3 regions of the Paenibacillus sp. EB106-05-06-XG162 genome follow, and region 3 is predicted to be linked to each of the others. Evidence: a T-box and tRNA genes for the amino acid it is inferred to sense, from the RefSeq annotation. Region 3 holds a T-box; the other regions hold tRNA genes.
The links. A T-box is a leader RNA that pairs with one kind of tRNA and senses whether it is charged. The one in region 3 lies ahead of leuS (leucine--tRNA ligase), so its partner is inferred to be a tRNA-Leu.
Positions count from the first base shown of each region.

Region 1 (10,481 bases), on a different contig from region 3:
CTTCTCATTTTTATGCTCTAACTGACGGTTCTCCTTGCTGGAAATCTCGTCGGCATGCTCGTCGAGATATTGATTCGTCTCTTCCATGTTCTGTTTGGTGTTCTGAATTGCGTTTTGAATTTTCTCTGCGTTATCAGAACGGTCATCTGGTTTAGCCATGTGGTGTGCCTCCTCGTTGTTTATTGAATCCATCCTATAAGATACCTTGGACGGAGGATTCTCATGCATTGGATTATTATTCTGTAAATTTGAAAGGCGGTTCGTATGAATGGATAGATTGATGTACGAAATGGAACCCCGTGCGCCTTATGATTTTGGCAAAATGATACGTCGTGTGCAAGGTGTGAATCACGAAATGTTCCGCTTCCAGGGTGATCGACTATTGCGAACGATCCGGTTCGATGATCAGGTTCTTGTGCTTGCGGTCGATTCGATTGGAAGTATCGAGAACCCGAAGCTGCAAATTGCGTTGTATGGGGAGGGGCTTAGACATATCAACGATGTGGAGGGGTTCAAGCAATACATTCGTGTTATGTTATCGGCGGATTTGGATATCCAATCTTTCTACGATCAGATGGCAGCGGATGTGCTATATCAACCTTTAGTGGAACGCTTCTACGGCTTACGATTCATTCTTGAAGCAGACTTGTTCGAATGCATGACGAAGACGATTATTGGACAGCAGTTGAATTTGGCGTTCGCATCGACGCTTAATCGGCGACTGATGGAGCTGACAGCGAAACCCGTCATGTGGGAGGGGCTAGAGCTGCCTGTGTTTCCTTCGGCACAAGATGTGGCGCGTCTTGATTACGGTCAGCTTCGCGAATTGCAGTATAGCCAGCGTAAAGCAGAGTACGTTATTGATTTTGCACGATTGGTGGCAGAGGGACAGATTGATTTGAATGGACTCTTCACGAAGACAAATGATGAGATTGTTACGGAGCTTAGTCGTCTGCGCGGGATTGGACGTTGGACCGTTGAATGCTTCCTGATGTTCGGAATGGGGCGGACGGATCTGCTGCCTGCAGCCGACATCGGTCTTCGCAATGGGGTGAAGAAGCTCTACGGGATGGAGGACAAACCGACCGAAGCGGAAGTGCGTCGGATCGGAGCCGCTTGGGCTCCGTGGTCCAGTTATGTCACGTTCTATCTGTGGGAGACGCTCAATGATAAGTTGAAGGAACGGGCCGGCAGTTAGAGCCATTTCTTTCTTTTGAAATAAATATAGAGGCTTCCGGCAATGATCGCCATGATGATGAGAATAATCGGGTAGCTGAGCTTGAACTTCAATTCGGGCATATATTCGAAATTCATGCCGTATAAGCTGGACATGAACATGAGAGGCAGGAAAATGGCGCTGAAAATCGTCAACGTCTTCATGATCTCATTCATCCGGTCAGATTTCATACTCATCTGCATTTCCACCAGGCTGTTAAGCGATTCACGGTAGATATCAATCGAATCAATTGCCCGGGAGATATGGTCGTATATGTCCATATAGTAGGCGTTCGATTCTTCCTTCGTATAAGGGAACTGACGGTGGCTGATCGTGCTGATCAAGGTCTTCTGATCAGCGAGCACTTGGCGGATATGATGGAGCGCGCGCTTTTGTTTGAAGACCTGCTGCGATATACGGACATAGGGGTCCTTGTACACGGCTTCTTCGTAACTCTCCAACTTATTTTCAATGACAGAGATGCTATCTACGAATTGGTCTACGCATCGATCGAGAATGAAGTACAGAATCCGACCGGTATGGTCGATTCGTCCTTCAATTTGTTGAAGCTTCTCGTATAGCTCGTGCAGCAAGGGCAGTGGTGTCTGACAAATGGTAATAATGTAATTCGCACCGATGACAATATCGAGTTCAATCAGCTTGAGTGGGTTCACTAGCGTATAGAATGTGATGAGTACATTATCGCGATATTGATCGATCTTGGGACGTTGGTTCTGTTTGATACAGTCTTCAATCAATAGCGGGTGGCAATTGAACATATTTTGGAGCACATGGTGAATCTCTTCACTCGAAGGTTGAATCATATTAATCCATACGATTTCGTGGTCCTCCGGCATGCGGAGGGGGGCTTTTGAGACTTGGTGTGTTGCTTGATTGTAAATTAGCATGATGCTTGTACACCTCCTGGAATTGGAATAATTATACCATATCGACTGTTCATGAAAAAAAGTTAAAAAAAACACTTGCCATGTCCAAGAATATCTGATAATATAAATTCTGTTGTCACGGAAGATCGTGAACGAAATTAATACGCAAGGCCCGTTGGTCAAGGGGTTAAGACACCTCCCTTTCACGGAGGTAACAGGGGTTCGAATCCCCTACGGGTCACCATTTCTTATACTGAGCTCATCATGTTCAGTCAGTAAGAGCCATTAGCTCAGTTGGTAGAGCACCTGACTTTTAATCAGGGTGTCGAAGGTTCGAGTCCTTCATGGCTCACCAGTTTTATATCCCTCGTAACATGCGGTCGTGGTGGAACGGCAGACACACCATCTTGAGGGGGTGGCGCCCATAGGGTGTGCGGGTTCAAATCCCGCCGACCGCATTACATGAAGCAACCTGGAATTCCTAGAGGATTCCAGGTTTTTTCGTATCAATAGAACGGTTTGATTCGGCACGGAAAGGAAGATGAAGCTTGAGTATAGAGACACGTGTGGTCCATAAAAGTACGCAGGTATTAGATGTCGAAGCGGTGTTGTCAGCATTAGAGCAATCCTTGGCTATGATCGAGTTTAATGTGCAGGGGGAGGTTCTATGGGCGAATCAACATTTTGCTCAGGCGATGGGATATCAGGTTTCGGAGTTACAGGGCATTCATCATCGTCAATTTTGTACACCAAGCTTCGCAAAGAGCGCAGAGTACAATATGCTGTGGGATAATTTACGGCGAGGTAAGAAATTTCAAGAGAAGATCATTCGCGTGGCGAAAGACGGGAGGATTCTTTGTCTCGAAGCTACGTATATGCCGATACATAATGAGAATGCAGAGGTCGTGGCGGTTCTTAAAGTTGCTACAGATATTACAGAACGAGAAGCTGCTGCAGCCAGGGTAACGAGTGAGCTGCATCAAATGGCGGAAGAATTATTGGAACGGACGGAAGAAGGAATTCATCGTAGTAGACAAGTGGTATCGGCCATTTCACGGGTCGTTCGTGAGAATGAGAGCAATTTGGATTTTCTTCGAGACTTGGAGCAGCGGACAGAAGCTGTTGGGGGTATTGTTCGAATGATACATGATTTTGCCTCCCGTACGAACCTTCTTGCTCTGAATGCAGCCATCGAAGCTGCGCATGCCGGTGAACATGGACGTGGCTTCAATGTTGTAGCGACAGAAGTACGGAAGCTTGCGCACCAGGTTCAAGAAGCCGCGAAAGAGATACAGGACACGGTTGAAGGCATTTCCAAGCAAGTCGAGCTGATTGACGTCAGTACGAAAAGCTCCCAAGCGGCCATTCAAGATAGCCGGGAACAAATTCAGTACGCTGTGGATGTCTTTGCAGGGATTGGTGAAGCGACAGGTAAGCTTGAAGTGCAGGCAAAGGCGCTCAGCCAATTGGTATAGTTCTGTTGAAAATAGTTTGGTAGTAGAAAACAGTGAAAGCAGCGATGAGGATCGCTGCTTTTTCTTGTTATATAGGCAAGTGAAAAAGGTTAAACCGGGTTATTCTTGTTTGTTGTTGGTTAACACGTGGGGATCTACAATGGGGGCATGCACAACATTTCAATTCAACTTAAAGCGAAGTTATGGGAGGGTATCAAATGGATGCATTAGAATCAGATCAAAACGTTGTGAACGAATCGGAGGTTGAAGAAGGAGTTCATAACTATAGTGCTGAATCGGAATGGGTGAAGCCGACTGACCCGGTTCTGCTGGAGCGATTGGAATGGTTCAAAGATCAGAAAATTGGCCTGATGATGCACTGGGGTCCTTATTCACAACTCGGATTAGTCGAATCGTGGGCTTTAAGTGATGCAGATGGCGATTGGTCCCGTGGCGGCGTGGACTGGACTGAAGATATGGAGAACTTCAAAAGAGAATATGTTGATTTGAATAAGACCTTCAATCCGATTCGCGTGCAACCGGAGTTATGGGCCGATCTTGCGGCGGAGGGCGGATTCAAATATTTGACCTTCACGACCAAGCATCATGACGGCTTCTGCATGTGGGATACACGGACAACAGATTATCGGATTACCGGATCAGAGACGCCTTTTCATGCGCATCGATATGCGGACTTATGTAAGCACATCTTTGATGCATTCCGCAGCAGAGGTCTCGCGATATCGGCTTATTTCTCCAAAGCCGACTGGAACACACCATATTATTGGGCGCCTGGGATGGAACGCGGGCAGCATATGTGGCGGGGGCCATCCTATGATCCGACCGAGTATCCGTGGCTATGGGAGAAATTCGTGAAGTTCACGCACGACCAAATTGAAGAATTGCTGACGCGTTACGGCCGCATTGATATGTTGTGGCTCGATGCGGGATGGGTTCGCGGTGGAGAGCGGAAGCAGGACATTCGGCTGGATGAAATTGTGGATCGAATGCGCGAGCATCAGCCTTGGTTGTTAGCTGTGGATCGTACCGTTGGAGGGCCGTATGAGAATGTAGTTACGCCAGAGCAGACGATTCCGAAGCGGGCGATGCATATCCCTTGGGAGAGCTGTATTACGTTGGGCACGTCATTTTCATTCAAATATGAGGATACCTACAAATCCGGTCGTGAGATCGTACATCTTCTGCTCGAAATTGTGTCTAAGGGTGGGAATCTAGCATTAAACGTCGGTCCGCAGCCGGATGGCAGACTGCCTGAGGGCGCAATTCGGGGAATGAAGGAATTGGGCGCATGGCTGGCGCAATACGGTGAAGCTGTATATGGCACACGGATTGCGGAGCCTTATTTCCGAGATGGATATGCGTTCACACGGAAGGGCGGCGAGATCTTCTGCTTCAAGCTATACAAGACAGCAGATGCTGCAATGGAACAAGAAATACACATTCCATATGACGAAGCGGTCTTGGACGTACAATGGTTCGATAATAGTGAGGTGTTAGATTACACACATACAGATACAGGGTTAAAAGTTGTGCTGCCAGAACAAGCCGTACAGGGCTCCTGTCCGATTGCCCATGTGATTCGAATCGTGACTGAATAGACGTATTGAACGATTAGATCAAGCCGATGCGCCTTGGGAAGAGGGTGAAATCGGCCTTTTCTTATTAAATATAGAGAATGGGATAGGGGATGTTGAATGAATTTTGATAAATGGAAATATATACTAAAAACTATATACTCCAAATCGATATTTCATTTCATTGCGGTATAAGGAGGGAATGTAATCATGCAAACAGTACAACCTGCATCGTGGCGACTAGGCACGTATTGGTCGGACCGAGAGTCCCATTCGCTGACAGCGCTGAAAGAAACGGGATTCGATTGCATTGAACTGAATTTGGATAATTATCAATCGTTATCGGAGACGCTGAAGCAAGAAAATTATGATCGTTACAATCAAGCGGTATTGGCGGCGAAGGAAGTAGGCCTTGAAATTTGGTCGGTCCATTTGCCGTTCGGCGATCTATGGGACATCTCACTCACCGATGAGGTTGCCCGCGCGGCGATCGTCGAAGCGAATGTGCAAGTTATGGATTGGGCACAGGGCTGGGGAGCGAACTGCGTCGTCATTCATCCCAGCTTCGAGCCGATCAGTGATGAAGAGCATGCAGGCCGTCTAGAGGCTGCGAGTGACTCCATTCGCATCTTGAGTGGGAAGGCGGCAGAACGGAGGTTATGTCTTGCAGTGGAGGATCTTCCGCGCTCCTGCTTAGGGAAGCATGCAGAGGAGATTCTGGCTTTGATCGCAGATGCGTCAGAAGCCGTCGTATGCTGCGACACGAATCATCTACTAGGCGAAACTCCAGAATATTTTATTCGAACAGTCGGATCTCGTATTCAGACGCTGCATGTATCAGACTATGATGGCATCGATGAGAAGCACTGGATTCCAGGTCGAGGTATTGTCAATTGGGCGGAAGTGCTGCAAGCACTCGTGGATATCGGGTATGAAGGCCCCTTTATGTTCGAAGCTGAATACCAAGATCCGAAGGATGTCGTTGCTAGCTTCCATGCGATTGTAGCGGCCTATGAAGCACTCGTGAAATCATTTCGATGACAGAACATCCCCTTAAGCCCATTTCGAGGGGCTTTTTTTCATGTTCTCCAATTCGTGGTGTGCTACGACATCATATGTCGTAGGAGTTATTTTATAATGGAAAAAAATAGAAAAGGGGCCTAATAGCCATGTCAAAACCAAAAAGAGGACGCTCCTTGTGGAGACTCCCATCCCGCAGTCGAGGTACTTGTCCGGTCTGCAGCAGCACAAGAATTAAATTGCTCTATCCACGTACGAAGTCGGATGGTACAGCCGTGACCGTCTGTAAGAAGTGCTCCAAAGCAGAACAGAGCAGAGTGGATTCCGCCGTGTTAATTTAATGCGTGCAGATAAGTGAGGCCCGTCCCGAAGGGGACGGGCTTTTCGATTGATTCGGGCTTGCCAAGCAAGATATCCGAGTGATGTAATAGAGTTATCTTTGTTTTTGACAACAAAAGGAAGGAAGGGGAAATCTTGAGCCATATGCATCGCATTCACTGGTTCGATCAACGGATTCGTGAGGGGAAGTATCCGAACAGCGGTCATATCGCTGAACAATTCGAGATCTCTCGGCGACAGGCCCAGCGTGATATTGAATATATGGCAGCGTCCCTGCGAGCTCCACTACTCTATATCGCACGGCATCGAGGTTACAGCTATGAGGATAAGACGTATGTGCTGCCGCACCTCTATATGACGGAAGAAGAGCAGAAGGTGCTGAAATATCTGGCTTACCGCTATCGGCAATATGATTATGATAATGGGGAGACGGTGCAGCGCATCGCCCATGTGCTCGATCGGTTTACGGATAACGAAGCCTACGACATGAATAACCGATTGCCGCAGTTTGAGTTGAATCCCCGAATAATTCAGCATTTTGAAAAGTTGTCACAGGCGATCAAAGATGCTGTGAAGGTGGATGTGACTTATTTAGACGATGCAGGCAGTTCGCAACATGCTCGTATGTACCCGCTGAAATTTATCTCTCGCTTTAACGCGGATTATGTTGTTGTCTATTGTGAAACGGCGCGTTCACAGCGCACGATTCGGCTCGATCAATTGCTGCAAATCCAGGTGCTGAAGGAGCGATTCGAACTTAGCTCGACTTTGGATATGGATGGCGTTGGAGGACATCAAGCTCTGCGTCGCAAACCCTTTGTCGCCCGCGTCATTCTTACTCGCCCACATCTAGGTGATTCTTGGCACGGTTACCGCATTGTCGCCCAAGATGAGGCAGCGATGGATGTGGAGTTCCATGATATTGACGCATTCCTGCAGCATTTATTGACATCACCATGGGAGTCGCTGCGATCTCCGAAATGGCTGCGACAGAAACTGTTAGCCCGATGTCAAGATACAGTCGATCGATTAAGACGTGATGAGTGAATCGTGTGCGATGATTTCATGAATAAACGGAAAGGAGATTAACCGGTGTGTCTAACGTCTTTTTACATAATATCTGTCTACAACGTGAATCGAAATCCTATATCGATAGTCTATATGCGATCTTAACTGCGGCGGGGCTGTTTCAAGGTCCCAAATATATGCTCTCTGGACTAACCGGAATGGCTTTCAAAATGTCAGTCCATGAGCATCTTCTTCCTCTCTCGGTATCTGCCTATGGGCAGTGGGGTAATGAGCATAAACCGGCGGTTACAAATCTTGGTCTCTTGTCGGAGACCGATGCAGGACGAACGAGGCATCCTACTTTTCGATGGTATCAAGAGCAAGCTGTGATCGCCGTCAAACAAAGTCTAGATCGTGGGGTAGGCGCCATCTATTGGATTCCCGAGTTCGGGGTGATTCAGGGGTATGATGATGCGGATCAGGTGTTTTTTGTCCAGGATGGATGGAACGCGGAGAGTCAGGTCGTATTGTATGATAATTTTGGGCTGAACTTCACACCGTTCTGGTACTATGAAACTTTCGGGGATCGGGTAGCGATTGCGCTTCAGGATATGGTTCTTGAATCACTGCGGCTTGCGATCCAGGATTGGCATACGCCTTATAAAACATTGCCGAACACCGACATCGCTTCAGGTAAGCTTGCCTACACCTTTCTTCGGGAGGGGCTGCATGGCGGAGCGTATGATGCAGGCGGTGCGGTCTATATTTTGGATGCTTATGCGGTCTCAAGAACGGAAATTCGAGATTATCTGAGAGATGTCCAAGGGATGTGGCCCGAGCTGCTGGGAGCGCAGAATTGTTACGAGGAGATTGTGAAGATGCTTCCGAACATGATGTGTTGTATGCAGGAGAATCAAGGCGTACGTCAGATTGATTCGGATCGAATCGCGGTGCTCGTCGCTGAATTTGGGGTGGCGGAGGTGCTAGAAGATCAGGCGATTCGCCTTTTCCAAGTGATTAGTGATCGGTATCCTGATCTGAAGAGGACCACGCTTCCCAGATGGGGAGCCCATTCGCCACGTTGAACAGAGAGGGAGGGATGGTGTTGCAGAAGGTATTATTGGAAAATTTGACGTTGCCGCAGCGTGCGAACAGCTATATCGATGCCTTGCATGCGATCCTAACGCATCAAGGGTGGATCACCTGTTCGAAATCGATGCTCGCCGGGATGACTGCAACGGCTTTTCGATTTACCGTAGATTGTAGACTCACAGCTGAATCCACATCGGCCTATAACTGGATAGCGGAGAACTTTCTAGCTGCGGACTTCATCGGGGTTACCGCCTCGTCAGCTGCCGGATTCCATTTCGAACCGACGTTTCCGTTATATCAGAAGCAGGCGCTGAGCGATATTCGGAAATCTCTAGACCGCGGGATCGGCTGCACCATCTGGCAGGATCGGTTCGTGGTCGTAGCGGGGTATGATGAAGACCAGCAAATGCTCTACATCTCGGACGGGCAGGTCAAAGGTTATCGAGTGCTCCCTTATGCGCAGTTCGGCAAGGGTGATAGTCCTTATTGGTACTATCAAATTCTTGAAGGTCATGTCGTATTGGATGAGATTGCAGTTTATCAAGAATCATTGGTCCAAGCGATTTTCAAATGGGAGACGCATGAACTGATGCTGCCTGAAGCCGAGTATGCCTGCGGTGAAGCGGCCTATGATGCGATGATCGAAGCATTTCGAACGGGGAACTATGATCTGACAGGGGTTAGGGAAGTGCTCTCCTATTACGCGGCTTCGAAAGAAGATATTGCCGTCTATGTCGCCGCCTTGGAACGTTATTGGCCGGAGCTGTGTGACGCATCTGAGCAATATCGCGTCGTAGCACAGCAGTGGGGAGAAGCGGTGCGGTTGCTCGTTGCCGTGGACCGAAGCGATGACCTTGCCCCCATCAACACGTTCATCGATCTCTTCCGAGATGCCCAGACGGCAGAGCGGAATGCTGTTCAAACGCTCAAGCGCTTGATGCGAGAGACGATTCACAATCGGTTCGATGATATCGGTTTGCGCTAAGGGGAGGACTTCGGTCTTCCCTTTTTTTCTAGTTATCCATAAAGACGGCGAATGAATGAAATGTATTGAATTGAAAAGGGGTTATGTCGATAAAAGAAGAATAAGGAAATAAATAGAAAAATGTAGGAGTGGACTTATGTGTAAAAAATTTATAGTAATAAGCATGGTAATGTTATTTGCAATTTCGCAGTCTGTTTTCGCTTCTTCATCTAAAAATGGTGATGTGGGTAATCTTCACGACATTACACGTGCTGACAATGGCGTCTTTATTGCAGTGGGCGAATCAGGTACTATCGTAAAGAGCGTGGATGGTGAGGAATGGGAGAAAGTTAATATTAACCAAAAAGAAAATATTAATGCTGTCGTAAGTAACAAGAGTGCATTTTATGCAGTAGGGGATAAGGGAAATATTCTTCGTTCCGTAGGTGGAGACAAATGGGAGAATGTTAAATTCAAGGTTAATTTGACCTTGAAGGATATGGTGAATAAACGTTATATCGCTAATTACTCCAAAAAAGATCTTAGCTTAACGATAACGAATGCAAATGTTTCTTTAAGAGATATCATTTGGACCGGCAAGCAGTATGTAGCTATAGGAAAAATCATAAAACCAGATGCTGAGAATCGGAATTATGTTTATCAAATAATTGTTCAATCAACAGACGGGATAAATTGGAAGCTTAGAAAATTCGAGGTTACGAATCTGATTTCAAATAAGGCAGATGCGAGTAGATCAAATGCAGATCTAAACGCTATATATTGGAACGGGGATCGTTATGTAGTTACTGGAGATGATCTTATTTTCACTTCAAAAGATTTAAACCAATGGACATCTTCCAGTAATATTCAAGGGGATATTCGTGATTTAATATATCGTGAGAAACA
Region 1 is NZ_JBYTDT010000011.1:140,118-150,598, forward strand. It holds gene tlp (small acid-soluble spore protein Tlp) at 1-159, opposite strand, end outside; gene AC3WU2_RS21400 (DNA-3-methyladenine glycosylase family protein) at 269-1,198, shown strand; gene corA (magnesium/cobalt transporter CorA) at 1,195-2,124, opposite strand; tRNA gene AC3WU2_RS21410 (tRNA-Glu) at 2,273-2,347, shown strand; tRNA gene AC3WU2_RS21415 (tRNA-Lys) at 2,383-2,458, shown strand; tRNA gene AC3WU2_RS21420 (tRNA-Leu) at 2,480-2,561, shown strand; gene AC3WU2_RS21425 (methyl-accepting chemotaxis protein) at 2,652-3,578, shown strand; gene AC3WU2_RS21430 (alpha-L-fucosidase) at 3,776-5,176, shown strand; gene AC3WU2_RS21435 (sugar phosphate isomerase/epimerase family protein) at 5,363-6,193, shown strand; gene AC3WU2_RS21440 (hypothetical protein) at 6,322-6,513, shown strand; gene AC3WU2_RS21445 (helix-turn-helix transcriptional regulator) at 6,656-7,558, shown strand; gene AC3WU2_RS21450 (hypothetical protein) at 7,606-8,604, shown strand; gene AC3WU2_RS21455 (hypothetical protein) at 8,625-9,596, shown strand; gene AC3WU2_RS21460 (WD40/YVTN/BNR-like repeat-containing protein) at 9,733-10,481, shown strand, end outside.
Region 1: it encodes a tRNA-Leu, which carries the amino acid that the T-box ahead of leuS (leucine--tRNA ligase) is inferred to sense. The anticodon was not compared.

Region 2 (10,481 bases), on a different contig from region 3:
CTGACAGGTAAAGAGTGAATATCCGTTGAATAATTGGTGCATGTTCGTTATGATGTAGCTTCTTGGTTTTGTGATCGTAGTTGTAACCTACAGGAGTTTTGCCACCTACCCAGTTTCCCTCTTTGGCTGATTGTCGCTTACCTCGTACTAGCCTTTTCTTGATGTTTAAATATTCCTGCTTTGCTACAACGGACATCATATCGGACATCATATCATCTTCTTGAGTGCTGTAGTCATATACTTTGGATGTTGTGACTACTTGTACGCCATAGTTGGTAAGGATTTCTTTAATCTGACCAAAACCACCTGTATTTCTGCTTAACCTGTCTTGGTCTGTAATGACAATAGCGTCATATTCGTATGTCTGCACCTTGGCAAGCATTTTATTTAGTTCGGGTCTATTAATGTCTTGAGAAGAACCCACCTCAGAGAACACTTCGAATGTCCAATCGTTCTTTACGCACATTTCAATAAGAATGCTAAGCTGTCTTTGTAACATTTCATCCGTTTCATCAGGTCTACTTTTGCGACTGTATACTGCCACTTTCTTAATCCTGCTCAAGCGAATCACCCTTTAGTAAATGAACTTATAATGTAATTTTATCATAGTTGCATTATGGTGTCGATCTATAAGCTGACCAAAGATGCGACGGTAGAGATGATGAAGGAAGCTGGGCTTTCAGAGATGTATGCGCAGCATGACCGTGGTGTATTCTACAGTAACTCGTCAGGCGTACCGTTCACAACGGCCTATATCCAGGCCAAAGGCGATCCATTGGCTGACTTATACGAAGACATCGCAGCGGAAGAGAAAGCACGTGCGACCTATCAATGGCTTATTGATCTAACGGATGATGTCGATCTGCAGGATAGCTTGAAATTCCTTCGGGAGCGCGAGATCATCCATTCGCTGCGTTTCCGGGAAGCGGTTGAGATTATTAAAGCAGATTGGAATACGAAACGGGTATTTTAAGATAAAACATTTGTAAAAAAATACCTCTAGTCAAGCCGTATAACTTATGATAAAGTAAATAACTGTCCGGTAAATACGGAATTGATATGAAGGCCCGTTGGTCAAGGGGTTAAGACACCTCCCTTTCACGGAGGTAACAGGGGTTCGAATCCCCTACGGGTCACCATTTTTAACAACATGCGGACGTGGCTCAGCGGTAGAGCATCGCCTTGCCAAGGCGAGGGTCGCGGGTTCGATTCCCGTCGTCCGCTCCATAACTTCATAAGCCGGTGTGGCGGAATTGGCAGACGCGCGCGACTCAAAATCGTGAGGGAAACCGTGGGGGTTCGAGTCCCTTCACCGGCATTGTAACGAAGAGTTCATCAGGATATCCTGATGAACTCTTTTCGTTTTTATTTTTAAGGCATTCGTTCATGTCTTGCGCCCTTCGGCAGACGCCATTCCTACGAAAAATATATTAGTAAGCAATACCCACACGTGATTTTATATAATCATTACTGTTTATTTGCTGATATGTAAATTCGGCTGTATCCGGCACAGAAATTTGAACGCCACCCTCTGGCAAAAAATCACGTTCAACGCGGTATTTCCCCACACGTTCTCCATCAGGTAAATACGTAGGACAGACAATTGTCCAATCGTATGTCGATCGTTTGAGGAGATCATACATTTTATGATGTTCTTGGGCTGCACGAGTGGAGTTGCGTTTAGACTCGCTCGACTGATAACGCAGTAAATGAGGTGAGGTACGGCTTTGCAGGATACCAGCAGTTCCTACAGTAATTATTCGTTTTATCCCCTCGTGTTCCATTGCTTCCATAATGAGCGGCATACTTTCTGATAATGTATTTGTACCATCTGTATTCAGTGCACTAATGACCACGTCAGTTCCTGAAATGGCGTTAAGGAGATCGTATTTATTTAATACGTCACCTTGAATAATAGTTAAATTTCCGTTCTTAACTTGAAGCTTCTCTGGCATGCGAACTAGCGCTTTAACATGGTGGTTGTTATGAAGAGCATGAGAGACGATATGGCCTCCCACTCGCCCCGTTGCTCCCAAAATTAAAATGTTCATAGAGTACCTCCCTAATGCTGTCAGGAAAATCGTGTTTTAAACCCCGCCAACAGCGCATTTTCCATTACAGTTACCCCATTTTACAGCGAAGTCGCGCATGAGGGAAGTACAAGATCACAAACTCATTCCTGAAAGTTATGGATTGCACAAACACCATATGTTTGGATATATAAACTCACTCCAATGATTGATATACTAGCGAAACACGTTAACAGTATAGGAGTGGTTAAGAATGAATGAGGTTCGTTACAAAATAAGAGAAGTATTGGACCAAGACAGAATAGAAGCTTTCCTCCGTAAAGCAAGAATTGGACATCTGGGTATGGTTGATGGTCAACTGCCTTACGTTGTTCCGCTCAATTTTGTGTGGACAAACGGAAAGCTTTATTTCCATGGAGCTACGGGTGGGAGACGCAATCAGGTCATGAGTACGAACCCAGAGGTATGTCTTACGGTTTGCGAAGAGTATGGAACCATTACCGATCCGGTGCCAGCCAAGACGGATACTGCGTATATGAGTGTCATGATTTTTGGCAAGGCAGAGCCCATCGTCGACCTGGACGAAGCTACACATATGTTGCAGGAAATGATTAATAAGTATGTACCCAGTTACTATAACCGTCCATTATCCAAGCAGCACGTAGACAAATACAGATCTGCTGTATTCGGTGGGCCAGTTCAAGTGTACCGCATTGATCCCTACCATATCACGGCAAAGGAAAATCCAATCGAAGAAGAAAAAATGTACAAACCTGAAAAATTAATTTAATGGAAAAAAGAGGGGAGAACATGGGGCATCTCGTCGAAGAAAATCTCGAAACCGTAAAGCAGCAGATGAAATTAGCCTGCGAAGCTTCAGGACGCAAGATAGAAGATGTGAAATTGTTGTTGGCGACAAAAACAGTACCGCTCGAGAAATTACAAATTGCCATTCAGGTGGGCGAGGTACTATTCGGTGAGAACAAAGCACAAGAGCTTCGGGACAAATTTCCGCTTATGCAGCAGCACAACCAAGTGGAATGGCATTTTATCGGCCATCTGCAAACGAATAAAGTGAAGGACGTTGTCAAATATGTTACGCTCATTCATTCGGTAGATCGTCTGAAATTGGGGCAGGCGTTGCATCATCAGCTCGTCAAAGAGAACAGGACCATGGATATTTTGGTGCAAATCAATACGTCCTACGAGGAAAGTAAATTCGGTGCTTCGCCAGAATCGGCACTGGCGTTGGTAGAACAATTGTCTCAATTCGAAACGTTGAACATCAAAGGCTTGATGACGATTGGGAAACTGGGTGCCACGAACGAAGAGACCCGGCAATGCTTCCGATTATTAAAACAAATTCAGTTGCAAATGATGGAGGCGAAATTTCCGCGTGTAGAAATGGATATACTTTCGATGGGCATGTCCGGGGATTTCAAGGTGGCCATCGAAGAAGGAGCTACCATCATAAGAGTTGGGACAAGCGTATTTGGTCAACGTTATTTGCCGGACGTGTATTACTGGAATGAACACGCCCAGCAGGATGATTAGGTGAGAGGCGGGGATGATTGTGTTATAAAAGCATCTCCGCAAGACGATAAATGCCTTCTTTAATTGCTGCCTCATCTACTTTCGCAAAGCCCAGTACCCATCCTTTTCGATTGCTTTCCAAACAATACATACTGAGTGGATAGACACGGATTCCTTGTTCAAGCGCTTGGATTGTCACAGCTTCTTCGTCAAACGAGTCTTCCGCTTCAAGAAGCATATGCAATCCCGTCTCTACACCGCTGAGTGTGAAGCGTTCACCTAGACCGGTCGAAAGGATGGCCTTCGTCATGGCTTCGTGTCTGCGGCGATATACATTTCGGATTCTTCTCATATGGCGCATGAAATGACCGTGTTCGATAAAATGAGCAAGCGTTAATTGTTCCATGATCGGAAGATGGCGATAAGTTAACTCGTGGACTTGAGCAAGCTGACGAATGGCCTCTGTTGGGCCAATGATGGCCGATATACGAATACCAGGAGCAACCATTTTGGAAAAACTCATCATATACAACGTATTCTGAGGTTGCTGGCTGAACAAAGTTGTGAGAGGGTCGCCGCGATATCGAAACTCGCTATCATAGTCGTCCTCAACAATCCAGAATTGACGTTGAGCGGCCATGTGCAGTAATTGCTGTCTGCGGGGTTCCGACATGATCACGCCAACTGCGCACTGGTGCGAAGGCGTAACAAAGGCTAGTTTGGAATTTGGATGAAGATGCTCTACTTGGAGTCCGTATTCATCGACAGGGACGGGAACAACATTCATCCGCCGATACTTCATTGCCATCCAGGCCGCGGGGAAACCGGGATCTTCAACAGACACCGTATCTCCTTCAGTTAAAAGGGCTTGGGCGATCAAATCTATACTATGCTGTGCGCCTGAAGTTAATATAATTTGATCGATATGCACGTGAATGCCTCGCTCAAGAGACAAATAACGCTGAATCTGTTCCCGCAGCGGTACGAAACCGTAGGCGTTACCGTAAGCCCAACTGGCCAGATCTGTTTCTGCAGAAGCTAGCAGAAACGATTGCCTCCAATTTTTTTGAAATTGTGCATCCAAATAAGGTTCGTGTGGACTAAAATCGATTTCCACGTTTCGGTATTCCTTGCCTCTAAACCAGCTATGCAGATGGCCGACTGCATCGTTTAATAAAGGTAACTCGGGGGTGACAGGGCCTTGGGGGTTATCATCCTTCGTAAAATTAGTCATGCAGGTCCAATCGCTCACCCTTGTGCCGCCGCGCCGAGACGTAACGGTGTAACCACGGCTGAATAATTCTTCATATACAATCTGTATGGTGGAGCGAGAGACACCAACCAATGGAGCGAGTTCGCGAGACGGCAGCAGCAATTCGCCCGGAGGCCATTTCCCGGTTGAAATATTATAAATTGCTTGGTCCAGCAATTGTTGCCATATTGGGCGATCGTCGTCACGGTTAACTTTTAACATTCGTTGCACCCCCATGTATGTTTTGAAATATGGATTGTTCAAATTATTGATTTATGAGTATTAGAGTCATTCCAATACTTGATACTAGCATGATGATAATAGCCTTGCAACGATAACAATAATTCAAAAAGTGAATTTATGGAGATAGAAAACTAAGATTCTCATGATTCATTTAGAACAGCAAGACAAAGCAGTCGCTAATGCGATAAGTCAAGAGCTTGGAAGACAGCGGGATACGATAGAACTGATTGCATCGGAGAATTTTGTCAGTCAGGCCGTCATGGGAAGTGTACGTGAGATTACGTCTCAGTTTCCTTTATATGAAGGACGGCATTAAACAATGAGGATGATATCTGCTCGTAAGAGCGCGGATATCATCTTTTTCGTTGTTGTATTGCTTATATGGTGCGCCTGTGTTAGGCTATGATCATATTAAGTTATAATGTTATAACATTATAACAAATATACAAACAAAACATATGATTCGGATATGGAGGAAGAACAGATGTCTAATTATGATAAGTTTCCAGAGGTTCGGGTTACGGGGAAAGATTCAAGCGCATGGAAAGGCTATGATTCGATTGTTGCTGAACTAAATACCACATTGAATAAGCTGGGTAAGCGAACAGTATTGGTCATTGATTGTTATCCCGGTGTTCGATATGAAGAGATTCTAGAGCAAATGATCAAGCCGCTGAACGCGGATCTTGTGATTCATTCTGATGACTTAGCCTATTCCGGTGATGAGATTACAGCAATGATCGAGCGTAATCTAACGGATGATCGCGTATTCGGTGTCATGTCATGCCACCAGCTGCATGAATTTTATGATCAAGCCAAAATAGCTGAAGCCAAAAACAAAATAAATGGTGTTAACCAAGGATTAATCGTAATCTATGGTGTGGGTGCTTCGCTCGTCTACCAGCCGGATCTCCTCGTATATTTGGACCTCGCGCGTTGGGAGATTCAACAGCGATACCGCTCCAAGGAGATGGGGAACTGGAAGGTTGATAATCATAACGAAGATATATTGCGCAAATATAAACGAGGTTATTTCGTTGAATGGCGTATTGCCGATCGACATAAAAAACGCTTATACCAACAAATCGATTATCTCGTAGACACGAATGTGTTGAATCAACCCAAAATGGTTACCGGGGAAGCCTTTTTGGCAGGTCTTGCAGAAGCTAGTCGTCGTCCGTTCCGCGTTGTGCCGTATTTTGATGCCGGCATATGGGGCGGTCAATGGATGAAAGAAGTCTGTGACCTTGATCGAGATAAGATCAATTTTGCTTGGAGTTTCGACGGGGTGCCGGAGGAGAACAGCTTGTATCTCACGTATGGCGACGTTCGAATTGAAGTGCCATCGATTAACTTGGTGTTCAGACATCCGGCCGAAATTCTAGGCGATAAGGTACATGCTCGCTTCGGAACAGAATTCCCAATTCGGTTCGATTTCCTCGATACGATGGGCGGCCAGAATCTAAGTCTTCAGGTGCATCCATTAACGGAGTACATTCAAGAGAACTTTGGCATGCACTACACGCAGGATGAGAGCTATTATATTCTGGATGCGAAAGATCAAGCGCTCGTGTATCTGGGCGTCAAAGAAGGCATCAATTCAGAAGAAATGATGGAAGATCTGCGAAAAGCTGAACGAGGAGAGTCCTCTTTCCCTGATGACAAGTACATTAACACATACGTCGCGAAGAAGCATGATCACTACCTGATTCCTGCGGGTACGATTCACTGCTCAGGGGAAAATACGATGGTCCTCGAGATCAGCGCAACCCCTTATATCTTTACGTTCAAGTTGTGGGATTGGGACCGACTCGGTTTGGATGGACGACCTCGCCCGGTTCATATCGATCATGGTGAGAAGGTTATTCAGTGGGAGCGGGATACGAAGTGGGTTGATACCAATTTGATCAATCGGTTCGAGAAGATTGCAGAAGGTGATGGATGGATCGAAGAGAGAACGGGACTGCATGATCGGCAATTTATCGAGACGAGAAGACATTGGTTCTCCAAGACGGTAATGCATGACACCCATGAGAGCGTGAATGTGCTAAACTTGGTGGAGGGGGAAGAAGCTATCGTCGAAAGTCCTTCCCAAGCATTCGAACCGTTCATTGTCCACTATGCAGAGACGTTTTTCATTCCATCATCGGTCAAAACGTACACGATTCGTCCGCATGGCCCGTCAGTTGGCAAGACGATCGCGACGCTAAAAGCATTTGTAAGAGTGTAACGGAATCGAGATATAGATAGGGTTTAGGGGGAATATCAATGGCCTTTGAGCTAGACCAGAGTAAGGAGGCATTGCCTCTATATATTCAGATCAAACAGGATCTCAAAGCGAAGATTCTGAATGGGACGTGGAACGAGGGAGATAAGATCCCAAATGAGCTTGATTTGTGCAAGCTATACGATGTAAGCAGAACGACGGTAAGGGACGCGCTGAACGAACTGGTATGGGAAGAGTATCTCATTCGGCGAAGAGCTAAAGGGACGTATGTACTTGGCGTTCCAGGGCAACGGCAGGATTCGGATGTCTATGAAACCCATTTTCGGAGTTTTACGCATCAGATGAAAGAGCTGGGCAAGGAAGCGGGGACCTTAAAGGCAGAAGTGATGCGTACTCCAGCGAGTGCATTTATCGCGGAGCAGCTTGGTGTCCAAGAGGGTGAGCTTATCTATGAAATCCAGCGCGTCAGAGGCGTAGGGGATACAGCCATCGTGTTTTTCAAGACGTACATCCACGTTCCGATTGAGCTCTCGCTGAAGCCAGAGGATTATTACGGATCGTTGTATCAGATGCTGCTTGGTCTTGGGATTAAGGTTAAGAAAGTGCAGGAGTACCTTGAAGCTGTGAATCCAAGTGAAAGCTTGCAGCAAATCCTAAATATCGAACCGAACCAACCGATTCTCAAACGCGTGCGCAGCACGTTCAATGAACAGAAGCATTTCTCGGAGTATACGGAATGTTACTACATTGGGGAGCGTTATCGCTATTATCTGGAGTTTGATCAAATATCAAAGTAGTAGCTTTTACGATAAGGGGCTGTTCCGTAGGTCATGAAGTATGACCAAAGGAACAGCCCTTTTTTAATTTTTTGACGAAGGAATCAGCGGTTCAGCAGTAGGATTACTTTTTTCCAGCGGATGAGTGACCTTTCAGGGTCAAATCCCATAGACTGTTGATACATTCGTAGAAGTGTGGGAGGCTGTCGATGAGTTCTGCAAATTGTTCGATACAGATCGCTCCCGGGCATGGTATTCGTATTTCTTCTCTACTACTCAAGACGCTCGGGATTGGGAAACCTCGCCAAATCAGTCTCAAGTTTGGTAGTAAATTAATAACTTCTGATTTGGTTCTGACTCACAGACAAGGTCATTCCCTGCGTCTATCCTCAGCGCTGTCTAATGAACTGAAGCTTCCCCATGCGGGGAAATGTCTCGTCACCAAACGAGGTGACAACGAGATTCAAATTGGTCCACTCATTGGGATCCTGGCAGGACGTACGAAGCACGGAGGGATTTCCTTCGGAGGAATGTCAGGTTTTTTCAGGCAGCAGATCAGCGCAGGCGAGGGTAAATCTTATAGTTTTGCCTTTAGTCCAAAGGATGTGAACTGGGAAGAGGAGACCGTTACGGGTTATTTTCCTCAAAAAACAGGAGGGTGGATTCGCAGGAAGCTTCCGCTGCCGGATGTCGTATATAACCGAATGCAGAGTCGACAGGCCGAGCGGGTGACATCGATGGGCAGCTTCAAAGAGCGTTTCCTGCGCCGATCCATTCCGTTATTTAACTGGGGCTTTTTTGATAAGTCGGATGTCTATAAGCTGCTTGTTGACGATCCGCTCGCGAAGCATATTCCAGAATCGCATTTGAGCCCGTCGGCGATTACGATGAAGGAAATGTTGAACAAGTACGGTACTGTCTACCTGAAGCCGTCGGGAGGGAGTCTCGGGGTCGGCATCTATAAGCTGATACGGCATCGAGAACATCGTTATACGGTTCGTTATCGGTCTCATGGTCAGAATAGAGTCGTGCACTATACAAGTGCGGATCGCATGTTGAACATGCTGATGAAGCATCAGCGAAGCCGATTCCATCAGTATATTGCTCAGCAAGGGATTGATCTCATTCAGGTAGATTCGTGTCCGGTTGATTTTCGATTCCATATGACTAAGGACGGAGAGAATCAATGGGTCGTCGCTGCGATTGGCGCCAAAAAAGCGGGGAAAGGCAGCATTACGACACATGTAGCTAGCGGCGGCAAGCTGCTTTCGACAGAGCAAGTATTTCGACAGGCATTCGGAGGAGATGCTCCACAGATGCTGCGAAAAGCAAGGTCAACCGCGGTTGATCTAGCGCGAGCTATTGAGCGTAATTATCCATATTTACTAGGGGAAATTGGCTTTGATCTAGGGATCGATCAGTCCGGTAAGGTCTGGATGTTCGAAGCGAATGCGAAGCCAGGCCGCTCCATCTTCAAACATCCTACCGCGAAATCCGGGGAGCGTGCCTCGCTCGACAATTTGATTGACTATTGCAAATACCTTAGCAAGTTTTGACCTGGGAGGGTAGGGTGATGACAACAGTTCAGGCTCAGGCGCGCAGACGTCCTGTCATAGCTATCTTAACAGCCAAGGATCAACATCGAAGTATGCGCGGAAGATTCAGCAATTTCGGCGATATCATTCGGGTCGGCAAAAAGCTCGGAGCAACGGTGTATGTCACGACCGCAGAGGATATCCGGTCATCGCAGAAAAAAATTGTGGGTCTCTATTACAGTAAGCAATCTGGCATGTGGATGACGAAGTCCTTTCCTGCACCCCATGTGATCTATAACCGGATTCCCTTCCGTAAATATGAGGCGAAGCCGGAAATACAGCAGACCATTCACAATTTATTGCATGATCGCAAAGTGAGGTTATTCAACCCGTTTTTCTTCAATAAATGGACCCTCTATGAATGGTTGTCTCGCGCCAAATCTACGAAGACATCGCTGCCGAAGACAGAGAAGCTCACGTCCTCCTCCATCCTGGAGACCTATTTGGAGCAGCACGCAGCTATCTATTTGAAGCCAATTCATGGGAAAGCCGGCAAAGGCATCATGCAGGGGCAAAGACTGAAGAATGAAGGCGGTCCGAAATACAGGCTTATTTATACCAAGGGGAAGAAGCGGCACGTTCATAATTTCTGGACGATTCTCGAGATGTGGCTGCATCTGAGGCAGAAAATGGGGGCCAAAGAATATATCGTGCAGCAAGCGATTGATTTAACGAAATCGCATGGTGATCCATTCGACCTTCGGATTCTCGTACAGAAGAATCAGACGAATACGTGGCAGTTGACAGGGATTGGCGCACGTGTTGCAGGTAAGCGAAGCATTACGACCCATGTGCCAAGGGGAGGATCAATTCAGAGCGTAAACA
Region 2 is NZ_JBYTDT010000005.1:42,881-53,361, forward strand. It holds gene AC3WU2_RS13210 (recombinase family protein) at 1-544, opposite strand, end outside; partial or broken gene AC3WU2_RS13215 (manganese catalase family protein) at 614-973, shown strand; tRNA gene AC3WU2_RS13220 (tRNA-Glu) at 1,065-1,139, shown strand; tRNA gene AC3WU2_RS13225 (tRNA-Gly) at 1,153-1,227, shown strand; tRNA gene AC3WU2_RS13230 (tRNA-Leu) at 1,239-1,318, shown strand; gene AC3WU2_RS13235 (NAD(P)-dependent oxidoreductase) at 1,431-2,051, opposite strand; gene AC3WU2_RS13240 (pyridoxamine 5'-phosphate oxidase family protein) at 2,284-2,820, shown strand; gene AC3WU2_RS13245 (YggS family pyridoxal phosphate-dependent enzyme) at 2,841-3,584, shown strand; gene pdxR (MocR-like pyridoxine biosynthesis transcription factor PdxR) at 3,607-5,037, opposite strand; partial or broken gene AC3WU2_RS13255 (serine hydroxymethyltransferase) at 5,201-5,320, shown strand; gene AC3WU2_RS13260 (class I mannose-6-phosphate isomerase) at 5,543-7,288, shown strand; gene AC3WU2_RS13265 (GntR family transcriptional regulator) at 7,327-8,082, shown strand; gene AC3WU2_RS13270 (YheC/YheD family endospore coat-associated protein) at 8,271-9,617, shown strand; gene AC3WU2_RS13275 (YheC/YheD family endospore coat-associated protein) at 9,635-10,481, shown strand, end outside.
Region 2: it encodes a tRNA-Leu, which carries the amino acid that the T-box ahead of leuS (leucine--tRNA ligase) is inferred to sense. The anticodon was not compared.

Region 3 (10,481 bases):
GATAAAGTATTCGTCATCATGGAGCACGACAAGCAAGGCCGCTTGAGAGCCAAGCTGGCAGGTGAGCGAGAACTCGCACCGCTCGCATTCCATGCGCCAAGTTCATGGCTTAATCAATGGGTGGAAGGTACCGTCTACAAGACGCTTCAAATGGGAACCTTCGTCCTTGTGGATGGCGGTGTTCTTGGTTTCGGCGTCATCGGCATGATTCACAGTTCGGAGCGTCTGCAGATGCTTCGACTTGGTGAACGCGTGCAAGCGAGAGTCAGCTTCGTCCGTGAAGATGGTCGCGTGAATCTTTCGATGGCGGCTCGCAAAGAGGTCGGACGTGATCTAGATGCGGATCGTCTCCTTACGTTTTTGAAGGAACGGCCGAATGGCGCAATGCCTTATTCCGATCAGACGCCACCGGACATTATCAAGCAACGCTTTGGTATTAGCAAGGCTGCATTTAAGCGGGCGCTTGGCAAGCTGATGCGGGAAGGACTTATCACACAGAAAGACAATTGGACACAGTTGAAGCCAGTAGATGGCGCTGAACCGTCCGAGTCGGAATCCAAATGACGACGTCTTATGCACAATTCGCCTATGTCTATGATGAACTCATGGCGGACATGCCTTATCCGGAATGGCTGGCGTTCGCACGTGAAGCGTGGGCTCGGTTCGGAAAACCGAAGACGATTGTTGACCTAGGATGTGGAACCGGTAGTCTGATGATTCCGCTGGCTAGTGAAGGGTATCATGTCACAGGTATTGATCTCTCCTCGGATATGCTCGCGGTTGCCCAGCTGAAGCTTGAGAGTTCTACGGTAGGCAGCCGCTTGCTTCGTGAAGGGAAAGTGCGTCTCATTGAGCAAGATATGCGAGATTTAGAGCTGCCTGCTCCAGTAGATTCGGTCATATCTTTCTGTGATTGTCTGAATTATCTGCTTGAAGAAGAAGATATTGTTGAGACATTGCGCCGTGCCTATGGTGCGCTTAAGCCAGGCGGTACATTCTTATTTGACGTGCATCATCCGCGGCAGTTCGAGCAATATGAAGCAGAGCAGCCATTTATCTATAATGAAGACAATGTTGCTTACTTATGGACTTGTGATCTGGATGCCGAGCGGTGTGAAATCGAACATCATCTGACGATTTTTGCACGCCAGGCAGGTGCTCCAGCCACGCAGGATCTCTTCCAACGCTTTGAAGAGGTACATATTGAGCGGGCGTATGATCCGACGTGGATGACGGAACAGCTCAAGGGCGTAGGATTTACGGAAGTTCATATATTCGGGGACTTTACGTGGGAAGCTCCGACGAATGAGACAGGGCGTTTGTTCTATATCGCGGTGAAATAGCGGAGCAGCCTTGACATGAGTGATGTCCTTTTTTTATAATGCTAAGAAGGTATATGATTTCGCCTCGATAGAGGTTTTCTCATAATGAGCAGTATTAAGTAAGTAGGATATGGAAGAAGACTATGATGAGGATTATACGTTTTGATCGAAATCTGTCAGAGAGTCGGCGGGTGGTGCAAGCCGATGGTTCGTCAAAAACTACTCGCCTCTGAGTCATACGATCAACTCCGATCGGATCAAATCGTATCGTCTAGCCCGCGTTAAGGGCATTGAGGGAGCACTTGGCAAAGCATGCCGAGGGCTAACTAGGGTGGTACCACGGGAGATAGCCTCTCGTCCCTAGCGACATTTTTTCGCTATGGATGAGAGGTTTTTTTTATGCAAATTGCGCTAGATAATGTAGGAGGATGAATGATTCATGACACAAGAAATTCAGCAATCACAAGGGTATAACCCGTTCCTGATCGAACCGAAATGGCAGAAGCATTGGGATGAGTTCAAGACATTCAAAACAAATGATGATTCCAGCAAGAAGAAATTCTACGCACTGGATATGTTCCCGTATCCGTCGGGTGCAGGTCTGCACGTAGGACATCCGGAAGGCTACACGGCAACGGATATCGTATCGCGTTATAAGCGGATGCAAGGGTACAACGTACTTCATCCGATGGGATGGGATGCGTTCGGCTTGCCAGCGGAACAGCATGCCTTGAATACGGGTGAGCATCCACGCGATATTACCGTGAAGAATATTAATAACTTCCGCCGTCAGATTAAATCATTAGGGTTCTCGTATGATTGGGATCGTGAGATCAGTACGACAGATCCTGAATATTACAAGTGGACGCAATGGATTTTCATCCAATTGTATAAGATGGGCCTAGCTTACGTGGCTGAAGTACCGGTGAACTGGTGTGAAGAGCTCGGAACTGTGCTTTCGAACGAAGAGGTTATCGATGGCAAAAGTGAGCGCGGCGGATTTCCAGTTATTCGCAAACCGATGCGTCAATGGATGCTTAAGATCACAGCTTATGCGGATCGTCTGTTAGATGACCTGGAAGAGCTGGACTGGGCAGAGAGCATTAAAGATATGCAGCGCAACTGGATTGGAAAATCGAAGGGTGCAGAAGTGAATTTTGCGATCGATGGTCATGAGGGTCAATTGACTGTCTTCACGACGCGTCCAGATACATTGTTCGGCGCTACATATTGCGTGCTTGCTCCTGAACATGAACTGGTTGCTGCGATCACGACAGCGGAACAAACGGATGCCGTGAAGGCTTATCAAGATAAAGCGGCGCATAAGAGCGATTTGGAGCGTACGGATCTTGCGAAAGAGAAGACAGGCGTATTTACAGGTGCATATGCCATCAACCCAGTTAATGGTGTGAAAGTGCCAATCTGGATCGCGGATTATGTACTTGCGGGCTATGGCTCCGGTGCGATTATGGCGGTGCCAGCACATGATGAGCGTGACTGGGAGTTCGCGAAGACGTTCGACTTGCCGATTATTGAAGTCGTTCAAGGCGGAAATGTTCAAGAGGAAGCTTATGCTGGAGAAGGCGTACACGTAAACTCTGGATTCTTAGACGGATTGAACAAAGAAGAAGCTATGGCGAAAATGATCGAGTGGCTTGAAGAGTGTGGTAAAGGACAAGGCAAAACCACCTACCGTCTACGCGACTGGTTATTCAGCCGTCAACGTTATTGGGGCGAGCCAATTCCGGTGATCCATCTTGAAGATGGCAGTATGAAGACGATCCCTGAGGATCAATTGCCGCTTCTTCTGCCGGATGTTGAGAATATCAAACCTTCGGGTACAGGAGAATCTCCACTTGCGAACGTGACAGAGTGGGTGAACACGATTGATCCTGAGACAGGAATGAAGGCACGTCGCGAGACGAACACGATGCCACAATGGGCGGGCAGCTGCTGGTATTACCTTCGTTTCATCGATCCGAAGAATAATGACGAGTTGTGTTCCAAAGACAAACAGCAAGCTTGGTTGCCAGTAGACTTGTACATCGGTGGTGCAGAGCATGCGGTTCTCCACTTGCTGTACGCACGTTTCTGGCACAAGGTTCTCTATGATCTGGGTATCGTAGATACGAAGGAGCCGTTCCATAAGCTGGTGAACCAAGGGATGATCCTTGGAACGAACAATGAGAAAATGAGTAAATCCCGTGGTAATGTCATCAACCCGGATGAAATCGTGAACGAGTTCGGGGCAGATACGTTGCGGATGTATGAAATGTTCATGGGACCGCTTGAAGCAACGAAACCATGGAATACGAGCGGTGTAGAAGGTTCTTATCGCTTCTTGGCTCGCGTATGGCGTTTGATGATTACCGAAGATGGTCAGCTGAATCCGAAGATCGTTGATGGCGAAGGCAGCGAAGCCTTCAAACGCACATGGCATCGCACCGTGAAGAAGGTAACCGAGGATTTCGAAGGGTTACGCTTCAACACAGCGATTAGCCAATTGATGATTTTCATTAATGATGCTTACAAAGCGGAAGAGCTTCCGCGCCAAGCGATGGAGAACTTCATCCAAATGTTGTCCCCACTTGCACCGCATGTGGCGGAAGAACTGTGGGAGCGCTTTGGACATTCCGGAGGCATCTCCTACGTAGCATGGCCAACGTATGATGAAGCATTGACCGTCGATGCAGAAGTCGAGATTGTCGTTCAAGTGAATGGTAAAATCGTAGAGCGCATCATGATTGGCAAAGATCTAGATGAAGCAGGCATGCAAGCAAAAGCGATGGAACAGTTCAGCGTTCAAGCTGCGATGGCTGGAAAGTCCGTTCGTAAAGTCATTGCTGTCAAAGGCAAGCTCGTTAATATTGTTGTCGGTTAACCTCTGGCAGGTGGAAGAGATCATCTAATTTGTCGAGATCTTCATTATACTTGTCATGTGTGGTACGGATTAATTGATGGAACACGCCTTGAAGCTCTTGGTCCATGAGACGAATGGCTTCGGCCGTGATCCCGCCGGGAACGGAGACGCGCATCTGAATTTCTTCAGGGGTGAGTCCTCCCTCGGTGAGCAGCTTGCCTGTACCGAGTACCATCTCGCTAGCGAGGCACGTCGCTTGATCCCGATCAATGCCCGTCGTTTCAACCGCCGCATCAATCCATTTATTTAGGAAAAAAGCAATGAAGGCCGGTCCGCAGCTGGAAAAATCCGAAGTTATCCGTGTGTTTTGTTCTTCAATCAACACGGGACGACTAATGGATTGCAGTAAATCCTCCAGAAGCAGCCGGTCTTCTCCTTTTATCCGACTACCGTACATACATAAGGTAGCTCCGCCGAGTACAGAATTGGTAATACTCGGAATGACTTTGGCGATTTTACATCGTAAATGATCTTCGAGATGTCGAATTTGTACCGGACTCGTAATGGAAACGATAATTTGATGATCGGTCACCACCGATTCAATCTCCTCTGTGATTCTCTTAAATTGCGACGGTTTAACGCATAGAAATATGATGTCACTTCCAATCACCGTCTCGGTATTGGAAGAAGCAATCTGCAACCCCGGATATTGAGAAGCCAATTGATGAACCTTCTGCATGGTTCGATTACTGGCGATAATTTGCCCCGGTTCAAGTGCACCGGATTCAATGAACGATTCGATCAGCGTCCTGCCCATACTCCCCGTTCCGATGAATCCTACTTTCATTTCGATTCCTCCTTTATGACTATCCCTAAGCACAACATTTTTCACAATATATGCAATACGGTTTGGCCAACATGCGATATATATTGAATATTTAATGAAGAAGGTGACCGAATGGAACCGTACGGACAACCCGTATCAGGCCGAAAAAGTTGGTTTTTGTTTAGTAGTCTATGCATTGGTATAGGTATATTGGTATTTGCTTGGATACGTTCGACATCGATTACGGGGATTCCAGGATGGACCAAGCTGAACGAGCCGATGTCACAGGCGTTAGCTGTCGAACCTGAGAAGCCAATTGTCAAATCCACAGTTGTGTCAGAACAAGTTGCAAACGAGAAACAGAAGCCGGAAGAGACGGCTCTAGCGCTTCCTGTGACGAACACGGTTACGACAGAGGCCGGACCCAGTACGGAAGCAGGTGCCTCCCAAGAGAATCTTTCGGGATTCATTCATATCAATACGGCAACGATGGAACAGTTGATGGAACTCCCTGGCATTGGGGAGAGTAAGGCGAAGGCGATTATTGCGTATCGCGAACAGCATGGGAAATTCAGCTCGATTGAAGGGCTGCGAAATGTGAAAGGGATTGGTCCGAAAATTTACGCCAAAATGTCGTCGAAGCTAGCTTTATAGCCTTACTGTCATCGAATGGAATTATGCATTGGCATGAAAAAATGCTACAATGTTCCCATAGAATACCCGCTGGAGATGAGACGAACATGCGTAAAGATTGGGACACTTATTTTATGGATATTGCTTACATGGTTTCGACGCGCTCCCGCTGTCCAAGACGCCATGTCGGCGCAGTGCTGGTACAAGGGAAGAAGCTGCTCGGAACAGCTTACAATGGTGCCCCGATGGGCGTGCCTGATTGTGAAGAAGCGGGATGTATGATTGCTGAAGAATATGAACTGAAGGTCGTCGATGGCCGTGAAGAGATGATCAAGAAGCAGCGCTGCGTACGGACCATACATGCGGAGCAGAACCTGCTATTGTTTACGGATCGTATCGATCGGGAAGGCTCAGTTGTTTATGTAACAGATCAGCCTTGCTGGACCTGTGCGAATATGCTCGCGAACAGTGGTGTTGTAGAAATCGTGTACCACCGCCCATATCCGAAGGATAGCGAGAAGGTCATTACGATGATGAAGACCAAAGGAATTGTATTCCGACATTTGGAAGGCTATCAGCCTCCACAGGATACGATCATGCAAGTATCCAATTAATCGAAATATGTAATGCAAAAATGAGGAGGAACCTCTATTCATCAGCCTGAGCGAATCAGGTGGATGGTTAGAGGTTTTTTTGTCGTTTGCAGAAAGGATGAATGGAAATGATCCAACGGCGGCCACTTGTCTGGCTTGCAAGCTGTTTTGTGCTTGGTACAGGACTCTCTAGTATGTGGCAAGGGACTCTCTTAATTATGATCGGTTGCGGGTTGCTGTTCATTGGCATCCCGCTTCTTCTGTTGATGCGGGCAGCATCCATCAAGCTTGCGGTGCTGTGCGCTGCAGCGGTTGTATTCGGCATGCTGAATTACGTCTATACTGATCTGCGAAATACGAGCCAAATTACCGAGATTGCAGAACGGTTAGGGGCTGAAACAGTCCTTGAGGGTGTGCAAGTGACAGGTGTAATTGATTCCAAAGTTGAAGTCGACGGGGATCGGGTAAGCTTTGTTCTTCGAATAAGACAAATGACGTTGGAAGGGAGGGCGGAGCAGCGAGTACTTGATGAGAAAGTAATGGTGCAAGTTCAACTCACGGAGCAGGCGCAGCAAAATGCAGCAGGCTCCTGGCAGCGCGGGGATGCGCTGCGAATGACGGGGGCGCTGAGTCGGCCTGCAACGGCCCGAAATTTCGGAAGCTTCGATTACCGCGCGTATCTTCGGTTGAAGCATATTCATTACTCACTCCGTATGAAAGGGGTTAGTTCTATTCAAGTCACCGCGCCTCCGGGGTGGAACGAGCAGACGTTACTGCGGATCAATGATCAGTTGAGAGCGCAATTAGGGAACCAGATGTCCAGGATCTTCGCTGCGCCGCATGATGGCTATATGAAGGGACTTGTTATTGGGGATAGCGGGGATCTTGATCCTGAGAAATTCCGTGAGTTCTCGAAGCTCGGTCTTACACACATTCTTGCGATTTCGGGGACCCACGTTGCTGTCTATGTAGGGTTCTTCCTGTGGCTGTTCCAACGGCTTCGCTTGACGAGGGAGACGAGTCTGCTCATCGTTATTGGTCTCATTCCGCCGTATGTACTGCTGTCTGGCGCTTCACCGTCTGTCATTCGTGCGGGAATCATGGCGATGATCTCGCTCTACGCGCTTAGGAGGCAATGGCTTAAGGATGGATTACATATTCTCAGCCTCACGGCATTTCTGATGCTGCTCTGGGATCCTTATCAAGTGCTGGATGTTAGCTTTCAGCTCTCGTTTATTGTGACCGCTGGGCTGATCCTGTGGGTTCCGCCGCTGCAGCGATTGCTGCCAATCCGATCGAAGTGGATTGCTAGCCTCTTGTCGATTACACTCGTTGCACAAATCGTATCGTTTCCGCTGACCATCTATTATTTTAACCAAGTTTCATGGCTTTCATTGATAGCTAATTTTGTGCTAGTACCATTTATCAGTCTCATCATCTTACCGCTTGGGACATTTGCCCTAGCGGTTAGTTATATGCATATCAACGCAGCGAAGCTTCTCGTATGGCCGACCGAATGGTTAAATGGATGGACCTTTCATCTGATAGAGTGGTTCAATGCTTCCCGTGAATTTTTAATGATCTGGCCTTCCCCTCCCATTTGGTGGATATTGCTCTATTACGGGCTTATTGGGCTTGCTATTGCTCATCTTGGGAAAGCCCGACCAGGTGCACAGAGGATTCCGCAATGGGTATCCGATGAAGAAACAGCACCTTTGATGCCATCTGAATCGATATTGAAGCATCTTCAACCAAGAGGAAGAAACGAAGCACGTACAATAGTTCGACGAATTTCATTCCTTCTAGTTATAGCACTTACGCTTTTCTATGCCTACAATCCTACGTTCTATAAGCAAGACGGTTATGTTCAATTTATTGACGTCGGTCAAGGAGACAGTATACTGGTTCGCACGCCGACTGGCAAATACATTCTCATCGATGGCGGAGGAACGGTGCGGTTCAGCAAGCCAGGAGATAGCTGGAAGACCAGGCAGGATCCCTATGAGGTAGGACGCAAGACGCTGGTCCCGCTCTTGAAGCAAAGAGGGGTGCAACAATTAGATTTATTAATCATGACCCATGAGGATCAAGATCATGCAGGCGGACTGCAAGCGGTATTAGAAGAAATTCCTGTCCATGCTTTTCTATTTAATGGAACGTTGAAGGAGAATCAACCGATATCCAAGCTGTTCCAGACCGCAATTGGACTTGGCATTCCACTATATGCCGCTGAAGTACCCGCAACCTTGCAGATGGACGCCGGGACTTCGCTTACATTCCTGTCTCCCTCCGCAACATTCATGAATAATCAGCGTATAACGAAGATGGATGAACAAAACGATGTCTCGGTCTCCTTCTTATTACATATGAAACAATCGACGTTCTTATTTACTGGCGATATGGGAGTTCGAGTTGAGCAGCAGATCCTGGATCAATTGGCGTTGAAGCCGGGTGGATCACGCGTCGTAGGAGGTCAAGGGATTGATGTGCTCAAGATCGCGCACCACGGTAGTAAAACGTCATCCTCTGACACTTGGCTGAAGTACTGGAAACCACAAGCAGCAGTTATTTCCGTAGGGGAGAAGAATCTGTATGGACACCCAAGCCCTATTGTTATGGAACGATTGGACATGAACCGTATTCAAGTATTTCGTACGGATCAACAAGGCGAAATTCAGATGGAAGTGACGGATGCGGGGATTCGAGTTCGCCACAAGAACCCCATGTAAAGTGGTCGCGCCTATCATTTTCTGATATCCTTAGACAAGACTCTAGTCTTTGCCCTCGTGACGAAATAAAGATTACCAAATTTTAATTCAGAATTATCGAAGCAACATTGCAACAAATTGAGGCATTGTGCCGTCTGTAATGTTGCAAGAGAGGAGGATCCTAGTAGTGGTAGAGCAACAACTCATTCGAGCTGCTCAGTCGGGCGATCGCGACGCACTCATAACTCTATTGCGCAATATTGAAACCCATGTATACCGGACAGCCTATTATATTCTAAATAATGAGCAAGATGCTATGGACGCTTCTCAGGAGGCATTAATCCGTATCTATACGAAAATTAACTCTTATGAAGAGAAAGCTCAGTTCAAGACTTGGGTGCAACGCATTGTAACGAATATTTGTATTGATAAATTTCGACGCACAAAGCCATCGGTCTCTATTGAGGAACATGAACTCGTGTTCAGGGGGGACGACAATGTGGAACGTGAGGTTCTGTCTACATATGTCGCCAAGGACATTCAAGAGGCGATCGAAAAGCTTCCAGAACACCATCGTGCGGTCGTCGTACTGAGGTATTTACAAGATTTCTCCTACAATGAAATTGCAGATTCACTTAACTTGCCTTTGAATACGGTGAAATCGTATTTATTTAGGGCAAGACAACAATTGCAAAGCTTACTTCAAGATTATCAGAAGGGTGGTGTTCGATGATGAATTGTCCAGAGGTGATGGAATTAATGAATAGATATTTGGATGCCGATCTTAACGAGTTGGAATCCGCTCACCTGATGGAGCATCTGAAGCAATGTTCGGATTGTTCCGAAATGTTCGAACGCCTTAGACACCTATCTGCTGAACTCGAGAATATGCCGAAAGTCATGCCGAAATATAGCCTTGTCGATGCCATTATGCCACAGCTCGATCAAATCGATCGAGAGCGTGAACATCCGTTGATGCCTGAGAAATCGCCACAGAAGGTTGTCCCGATGAAGCCGCGTTTCTGGGAACGTCTCTCCTTCCGATCCATTGGCGGTGTGGTTGCGGCTGGTATCATCGTAGGTCTATTCATGGTCACATACAAACCGGACACCGCTCAACAAGCAGATATGGAATTAATGAGTTCGCAAGAATCAGCAGCAGCGGATCAGAAGGTTGAGATGCAGATCGATGCTTCGTCTCCTTCAACCAGTCAAACTTCGGGTACACCAGACCAGGCTGTCTCACCAGAGGTTAAGACAGGTGGGGAACAAGGTGGAGCGGTGAACCCGGATACCAAATCTGCAGACATGGCTTCAAAAGAAGCGCCTGCAAGTGAAGGGGCTAAACTGGGTTCAGCCGATGATTCAACGAAGGCTCATCAAGGGAACACAGAATCAAGTGGTGGAGGTCATTCCAATCAAGGAACGACTGATCCGAAGTCCGCTGTAAGCTCTAAATCGGGCAACGAGGGTTCAGACGCAAGTAACCAAACAAATCCTCCAACCTCTCTAGCGAAACAAGAACAAGAAGATGGTGCG
Region 3 is NZ_JBYTDT010000001.1:315,918-326,398, forward strand. It holds gene AC3WU2_RS01085 (CvfB family protein) at 1-564, shown strand, start outside; gene AC3WU2_RS01090 (class I SAM-dependent DNA methyltransferase) at 561-1,343, shown strand; T-box leader at 1,457-1,687, shown strand; gene leuS (leucine--tRNA ligase) at 1,762-4,203, shown strand; gene comER (late competence protein ComER) at 4,184-5,029, opposite strand; gene AC3WU2_RS01105 (ComEA family DNA-binding protein) at 5,141-5,662, shown strand; gene AC3WU2_RS01110 (deoxycytidylate deaminase) at 5,749-6,255, shown strand; gene AC3WU2_RS01115 (DNA internalization-related competence protein ComEC/Rec2) at 6,363-8,963, shown strand; gene AC3WU2_RS01120 (RNA polymerase sigma factor) at 9,130-9,675, shown strand; gene AC3WU2_RS01125 (anti-sigma factor family protein) at 9,693-10,481, shown strand, end outside.